DNA from 2 places in the Trichococcus sp. genome. Region 1 is predicted to be linked to the other one. Evidence: predicted binding sites of a transcription regulator. Region 1 holds the regulator's gene; the other holds the start of a gene.
What was found. The regulator LexA, encoded in region 1, represses DNA repair genes until DNA is damaged. The targets are predictions, from matches to a motif close to CNAACANNTGTTNG.

Region 1 (4,309 bases):
CAAGAAGTTGTCTTGGGGAACGTAGCCGATTCCGCTCAATAACGCGTCCAATGAATAGTCACGGATATCAATCCCGTTGTAATTGATGCTGCCTGCATATTGATCATACTCACGCAACAACAAACGAAAAATCGTACTTTTTCCTGCTCCGGTTCTGCCTACGATACCCAACGTCTGGCCCTTTTCCAAATGGAAGCCGACATCCTGCAGGCTGATTTCTTCGCTGTTCGGGTAACTGAAAGAAGATACCTGAAAATCCAGATCGCCTGTAACCGGAGTCCGGACGGCATTCTTTTGCTCCTGGATCGTCGATTTCTCCTTCAGAAGCTCATCGATCCTGCTGTAACTTGCACTTCCCCGTTCCAACACATTGAATAATCTGCCAACCGCTAACATCGGCCATGCCATCATTCCGATATAACTGATGAACGAGACCAATTGACCGATGCTGATGCTGCCTTCCACTACAAATCGTCCACCAAAGATGATCGTCAACGCAAAAGAAAGTCCCAGGATAAGTTGGATTGCAGGATCGAATAAAGCATCGACCTTGTAGACAGCCTTATTTTTCGCGACGACATCCTTCGTCATCGCTTCGAAATCATGGATGTCCTCTTCTTCTTCGCCGAAAGTTTTGATTACTTTGACGCCGGATACGCTCTCTTGCGTTTTGTCATTCAGGTTCGAGAAAGCCGCTTGCGCCTTACGGAAACGTTTGTGCATCTTTTGTCCGAGGATTCTCGACACCAACGTCAAAGCCGGCAACGGGATCATGGCGATAAGCGTCAGACGCCAGTCGATCAAGAAAAACATCGTGAAGAGCGTGATTCCGCCTGAAGAAATCGAATCCGCCAGTGTCAATATGCCTGCACCAGCGACCATGCGGATCGCATTCAAGTCATTCGTCGCATGCGCCATCAGATCACCGGTCCGGTACTTTTGGAAGAAGACCGCATCCATTTCTGTGAAATGCTTGAACAATCGTGAACGAAGTATTTTTTCCAATTCTGCCGAGGTTCCCCAAATCTTCATCCGCCATATATAACGGAAGAGGTACTGCAGGACGCCCGCAATCAAGATGATCGCCGACCACTTCCACAAAGACGCCATGGTTAAGGTTCCCAACGCAATTTCATCGATGATGATTCCAACAACGCGCGGCGACACGACTTGCAGGATTGCGACAATGATCAGGAAAAAGACGCCAACAAAATAGGCTTTCCATTCCTGGCGGAAAAACCAACTTAATTTTTTGAAAATACTCACGTATATTACCCCCTTCTTACTTGTATAAAGACAAAATAAAAATGTGGAACCGTAGAGATCCACATTTTGTATATTATTTCATTAATCTACTTCTTTTTCTTTGTTGATTGTGCTTTCATAGAAGCCATGATTTGTTTAACTTTTCTCTCGGATGGTTTTTGACCCATCTGCATCATCATAGAACGCAACATTTCTTCATTGATCGGTGGATTTTCTTCAAAATATTTTACCATATAACGTCTTGCAAGGAAAAATCCGCCAACCGCGCCTGCTACTATTCCTAAAATGACCATCATTACCCATGCTGTTGTTGACACGTATTCATCCCCCTTTCCAAAGCATTCATTCATTAATTGTACTAAAGATTATGAGAAAAAGAAATAGCAATCACCGATAAATTTAGCAATTTTTCGAGAACGCTTCAACCATATCCGGTTTTGGGACAAATCTGTGCAAATTCTTGCTTCATCCCGAGAATATACGAACATCTGTTTGATATTTCGGATGATTAGTGGTATCCTAAACGTATAAATATAAGATTACGGAGATGATGATCTCATGGTTAAAAATAAAGATTCACGCCAAATTGAAGTGCTCCAATACATTTATGAAGAAGTCCAAGAAAAAGGCTATCCCCCGACCGTAAGAGAAATCGGAAATGCGGTAAAATTATCCTCCACATCCACGGTGCATGGCCATCTGTCGCGTCTTGAAAAAAATGGCTTTATTCAGCGCGACCCAACAAAACCCCGTGCGATTGAACTGACTCAAGCGGGTCTGGACAAGTTGGGGATCATGTCGGATAAAATGCCGTTGTTGGGTACCGTCACAGCCGGTGCGCCCATACTTGCCGTGGAAGAGGCGACTGATTATTTCCCTGTTCCCCCGGATCTGAAATCCAATTCCGGTTCTTTGTTCATGCTGAAAATCCGCGGAGATAGCATGATTGATGCCGGTATATTCGATGGCGATTCAGTCATCATCAGAAAACAAGCCACGGCTGAAAACGGCGATATCGTCATAGCCATGACGGACGACGATGAAGCGACCTGCAAACGATTCTATAAAGAGAACAACTATTATCGGCTGCAACCAGAGAATGCAAGCATGGAGCCGATAATCCTGGATTCTGTCCTCATTTTGGGGAAAGTAGTCGGTTTGTACAGGAATCACATCATTTAAAGAACAGTTCTCCGACTGACACAAAAAGGCTGCCGATCGGCAGCCTTTTTGCGTGTCCATTCTTATGCTGTTTTTTTAGTATTCCATCAGCGTGAAGATGTCATACCCTTGGATCAGGTCTCGACCCTTCAGATCCAACAACTCGATCAGGAATGCCAAACCGACGACTTCTCCGCCTAATTTTTCAACCAATTCAATGGTCGCGGCTGTAGTACCGCCGGTAGCCAACAAATCATCACAAACCAGCACTTTGTCGCCAGGCAGAATGGCATCTTGATGCAATTGCAGCGTCGCTTTTCCGTATTCCAATCCGTAAGAAACTTCAACCGTTTCTCGTGGCAACTTGCCTTTTTTGCGGGCCATTGCGAAGCCGCAGCCTAATTCTACAGCGACCGGGCAACCAACCATAAAGCCTCGTGCTTCGGGTCCGACTACTTTATCGACATTGAGGTCTTGGGCATATTTCACGATTTCTTTGATTGCATAGCGGTAGGCTTCGCCGTTTGCCATCAAAGGCGAAATATCGCGGAATATGATGCCTTGCTCCGGAAAATCTTTTACGTCAGCAATATATTGTTTCAAATCCATTTTATGTTCCTCCTAATTATTGTACCAGCATCTGTTCATTCAACCATTTCGTCAATTGCGAAAACGGACTGTAGATGAATAGTTTCTCAGCTTCCATTTTCTGCAGGCGATCTTTGAATACTTGCGTATCATCCAATGCCCTTTTGACAGGATTCTTGACCTCATTGATGAAACCATTGTCTATTGTAACAAATCCCGCCTCCAAAAACACTTGAATCATAAAAATGGCAATATTTTTTTTGATTTTTAAGTATTCTGCCAAGGCATCTAACCGGTTTCTCACATCGATATCCTTATGGGAACGGATATACTGATAAAATCTTGCAAACTGGTCTTTAGGAGGGACCCCATCTGCGTAAACACTATTCGATTCATGAGAAACGACATACACGTTTTCGAATTGATTGTTCTTCAGTAGATTCGCCAACAGGTCCATCTTCAACGGACATTCGAAGAGCACAAGGTTGCTGGCGCTGACATCCTGCATGGCGTCCGCTGTACTGTCGGTGAGCAAGGCAGCGTTTGAACTGTTTGGGATGCGCTCATAAAATTTTTTCATGATTCCGGAAGTCGAAAAGAGATACAAAGCATCTTCCACGGCCAATACGGACTCCTGGATGACTGAACTCCTTTTGTCGAAAAACTGGACATGCTTGTTTTTGATATCCTTCAGCTGCAATTGGGGTTTCGCGCTGTCCCTCCAAACATTAATCGAAAGTTCGCCGATGAGGGAAACGACATCCGCTTCGTTCAAGTGATTGCTGATGCTCCCCTTGTTGAAGCCGATCACATCCAGAAAGAGGTTCTTGTCCTTGAGCTTGAATTTCAGATGCTTGTTGTCGGCACCTATCTGTCTGATGTCCGTCAAGGGTACATTCTGGAAGCCGAATATAGGCTTTGGATTATCAGTACCATAAGGTTTAAGCAATTCCAATTCCTTCAAAAACGGCAAAGTGACATCAGCAAGCGGCAGGATGGCGTCTATATAAATGGATTCACCTAACACGATTGCATCATGATAACGAGCCGCGTAGCCGTTTATTTTTTCATCGAAAGCGGGCAAATCGGTGGCGGAAAGACTCATGCCGGCTGCCATTTTGTGCCCTCCGAATTTCGTCAGCAAATCCTTTGAATCGGTCAAGGCAGCATAGATATCCAAAGCCTCAATGCTCCTGGCCGAACCTTTCGCGATGCCGGTTTTTTCGTCGATGCGGAATAAGATTGTAGGGCGCCCGAATTCCTCTACCAGCTTGCTTGCCACAATCCCAAGAAC
Region 2 (4,309 bases), on a different contig from region 1:
TGAAGAACCTGGATACAAACAAGATGTATTTCTCGATCGGCGGACACCCAGGCTTCAATGTGCCGTTGACGGAAGGCGAAACATTCGAGGACTACTATATCAAGATGACTCCTGAAACTTCCCGCGATCGCCTTTTTCTGGAGGGCCCATACCTCGCAGCGGACAGAACGGCTGTTGTGGACCAGAACAAATTTCCTTTGCAACGGGACCTCTTCTTGAATGATGCCATTATTTTCAAGACGCCGGAACCGACCACTGTCACGCTGGCATCCGATAAGGGTGAACACGGAGTCACGATGTCCTATGAAGATTTCGACTACTTAGGCATTTGGACAAAGCCACAGGATGATGCCACATATGTTTGTCTGGAACCTTGGTGTGGACTTGCCGACCGGTCGGATTCGGACGGGGAACTGGAACGGAAAACAGCCATCCAATCGCTTGAACCCGGAAACAAACGGTATTATGTCCATCGGATTGCGTTCTTCTAGATTGCTGTTGATCAGGTAAACCAAAAAGCGCATGTGCACCTTTGGTAGTAAGAAAAGCGGGGCCGTAAATCAGCAACGATTTACGGCCCCGCTTTATTCTGTTATTTTTCTTGAGCACTCTTTGATTTGTAGCCGAAAGGCACTTTGCTTTCCGTGCCGTTTCTGATCCGGTAAATATTGGATCGATGGCGATAGATGATGAAAATCGTCAAAAGGATCGTGACGAACGTCAACGGCCAATCCTTAAAGAAGAAGGAAAGTGCGACCGCTGTAAAGCAGGCCAGGATGCTGGATAAACTGACCATTCTGGAAAAGTACAAGTAGATGATGAAAGCGACAATGGCTTCCCCGAAAAAAAGCGGGTTGTAGGCCAAGAGGATACCTGCGCTTGTGGCAACGGCCTTGCCGCCCTTGAATCCTGCGAATAGGGGATAAGTATGCCCTAATGCTGCAACAACCCCGGCCAACAAGGGGTGGATAGCGACTCCCAGCCAAATCGGCAATAGGGTTGCAAGGGAGCCTTTCAGCATGTCCATGATCAGGACGATAATCCCGGCTTTTTTTCCTAACACGCGGAAAGTATTCGTTGTCCCGCTGTTCCCACTACCGTATTTGCGAATGTCTGTATGATAAAAATATTTTCCGATCCAAATGCCTGAAGGGATGGATCCCAAAAGATAGGCCAGGACGATGACGATTGCTGTCATTCTCACTTCACTCCTAAGTTGATACTCCAATATAAAACAATTCCAGTTCATTTTACCATTTAATCCGCATTTTTCCTATAGGAGGCAGAATTCCGCCTCATTTTTTATACTTTTCAAAGTGAAAGTTATACAGTATGATAGAATAGATGTTCGGTTCAGAACAGATATGAAGGAGTTTTTTTATGGCACAAAATAAAGAGAATAAATACAATGATGACTCCATTCAAGTGTTGGAAGGCCTTGAAGCAGTCAGGAAACGTCCCGGGATGTATATCGGTTCGACTGATGCGCGCGGGTTGCATCATTTAGTATATGAAATAGTCGACAATGCGGTCGACGAAGCCTTATCGGGCTTTGCCGATCAGATTGAGATCACAATCCATGAAGACCAAAGCATCAGCGTGAAGGATAACGGCCGTGGCATGCCGACTGGTTTGCATGCTTCAGGGGTTCCCACCATCCAAGTCATTTTCACCGTGCTCCATGCTGGCGGTAAGTTCGGTCAAGGCGGATACAAAACGTCAGGCGGCCTGCACGGGGTAGGCGCAAGCGTCGTGAATGCCTTGTCCAAGTGGCTGGAAGTGTCGGTCATCCGCGAAAGCACAGTCTATACAATGAAATTCAAGGATGGCGGAAAACCCGCCAGCAAATTGAGCAAAGCCAAAAGTGCCGTTAAAGGATCCGGTTCTTTGATTCATTTTTTACCGGACAAGGAAATTTTTGGAACTGCGCAACTGTCATACGATGTTCTGGCGGAACGGTTCCGCGAGTCAGCCTTTTTGTTGAAAGGCTTAACCATCACGCTGAAAGATGAGCGCACTGGACAAAGCGATACTTTTTTCTTTGAGGAAGGAATCAAGGAATTCGTTGCTTACCTAAATGAAGAAAAGGACACATTGCACGATGTGGTGTATTTCAGCGGGGAAGCCGATGGAATCGAAATCGAGTTCTCCTTTCAGTACAACGACGGCTATTCGGAGACGATCCTTTCGTTCGTCAACAACGTCCGGACCAAGGATGGCGGCACACACGAAACCGGCGCCAAGACAGCTATCACAAAAGCCTTCAATGAATACGCCCGTAAGATGAACCTGATCAAAGAGAAGGAAAAAAATCTCGAGGGCAGCGATGTGCGTGAAGGCCTCTCGGCGGTATTGTCCCTGCGCGTACCGGAGAACCTGCTCCAATTCGAAGGCCAGACGAAAGAAAAACTGGGCACACCGCAAGCGAGGGCAGCCGTGGATGGACTGATCAGCGAAAAACTGAGCATCTATCTGATCGAAAATGGCGAAACCGCCCAAATGCTTGCCAGAAAATCCCTGAAAGCCAGAGAAGCCCGGAATGCGGCGCGCAAAGCCCGTGAGGAAACGCGCAACGGAAAAAAACGGCAAAAAAATGAATCACTGTTGTCTGGCAAGTTGACGCCTGCGCAGAGTAAAAACCCGAAAAAGAATGAATTGTATCTGGTCGAGGGGGACTCCGCCGGCGGATCCGCAAAACAAGGCCGCGACCGCAAGTTTCAGGCGATACTCCCATTGCGCGGAAAAGTCATCAACACGGAACGCGCGAGCATGCAGGATATCCTTAAAAACGAGGAGATCAACACGATTATCTACACGGTCGGTGCAGGTGTTGGTGCGGATTTCGAAATCGAGGATTGCAATTATGACAAAATCATCATCATGACAGATGCGGACACGGATGGTGCGCATATCCAGATCCTGTTGCTGACTTTCTTTTATCGCTATATGAAGCCTTTGCTGGAAGCAGGGAAAATCTATTTGGCGCAACCGCCTCTCTACAAAGTATCCAAGGGCTTCGGCAAAAATGAAAAAATCGAGTACGCATGGACCGAAAAGGAACTGCAGGAAAAAATCGACATCATCGGTAAAGGCTATATTTTGCAGCGTTATAAAGGACTTGGGGAAATGAACGCAGATCAGTTGTGGGATACCACAATGGATCCTGAAACCAGAACGTTGATCCGGGTGCTCATCGATGACAAAGCTCAAGCAGAGCGCCGGGTGACGACGCTGATGGGCAATAAAGTTGAACCGCGAAGAAAATGGATCGAGAAGCACGTCGAATTTTCGATGGCTGATGATAAGAGCATCCTGGAGCAAGACATGGCCCCGATTTCCGATAACGGGCAGACTCATCTGGAGGAGAAAGTGAAGAAGGAAACTTCGGACCAACAGATTTCCGATGATATGGAACAAATTTCGTTAGATTTTGAAAGTGGTGAACTATAGTGGACAATCTGGAGATAAAAGAGCTGATGCTTGAAAACGTAATGGGGGACCGCTTCGGGAGATACTCGAAATACATCATCCAGGATCGTGCTTTGCCGGATATCCGCGATGGGCTGAAACCTGTTCAGAGACGGATCCTGTTCGCGATGGATGTTGCTGGAAACACTTCGGACAAAGGCTTCCGCAAGTCGGCAAAAACAGTCGGGAATGTAATCGGTAATTATCACCCGCATGGGGATTCCAGTGTCTATGAAGCGATGGTCCGATTAAGCCAAGACTGGAAAATGCGTGAAGTATTGGTCGAAATGCACGGAAACAACGGGAGCATGGATGGAGACTCTGCTGCTGCGATGCGGTACACCGAAGCCAGACTTTCGAAAATATCGGCAGAACTGTTGCGCGACATCGACAAGGAAACAGTAGACTTTGTGCTCAACTTCGACGATACCGATCAGGAGCCGACTGTGCTTCCGGCTCGATATCCGAACCTTTTGGTGAATGGCGCCACCGGCATTTCAGCCGGCTACGCGACCGATATTCCGCCGCATAATCTAGGCGAGGTCATCGATGCAACCTTGCATCTGATTGATCACCCAGACGCTGAGCTCAAAGCGCTCATGAAATATGTAAAAGGGCCCGATTTCCCTACTGGTGCGATCATCCAGGGTTTGGATGGCTTGAAGGATGCCTACAGAACCGGCAAAGGCAAAGTTGTAGTACGCTCGCGTACTACAATCGAGAACATCCGTGGCGGTAAACAGCAGATCGTCATTTCGGAAATCCCTTATGATGTCAACAAAGCGACGCTAGTGAAGCGGATGGATGAAATACGCATCAACCGCAAAATCGAAGGGATCGC

Region 2: parE (DNA topoisomerase IV subunit B) is a predicted target of LexA. The motif match lies at 1,338-1,351, and genes of this name have one in related genera.

The regions. Positions count from the first base shown of each region.
Region 1 covers NZ_JBSQPW010000036.1:9,926-14,234, forward strand. The annotation lists gene ACTCCX_RS10315 (ABC transporter ATP-binding protein) at 1-1,266, opposite strand, end outside; gene ACTCCX_RS10320 (YneF family protein) at 1,353-1,583, opposite strand; gene lexA (transcriptional repressor LexA) at 1,825-2,448, shown strand; gene ACTCCX_RS10330 (adenine phosphoribosyltransferase) at 2,524-3,036, opposite strand; gene recJ (single-stranded-DNA-specific exonuclease RecJ) at 3,053-4,309, opposite strand, start outside.
Region 2 covers NZ_JBSQPW010000009.1:41,411-45,719, reverse strand. The annotation lists gene ACTCCX_RS03830 (aldose 1-epimerase family protein) at 1-491, shown strand, start outside; gene plsY (glycerol-3-phosphate 1-O-acyltransferase PlsY) at 593-1,198, opposite strand; gene parE (DNA topoisomerase IV subunit B) at 1,381-3,450, shown strand; gene parC (DNA topoisomerase IV subunit A) at 3,477-4,309, shown strand, end outside.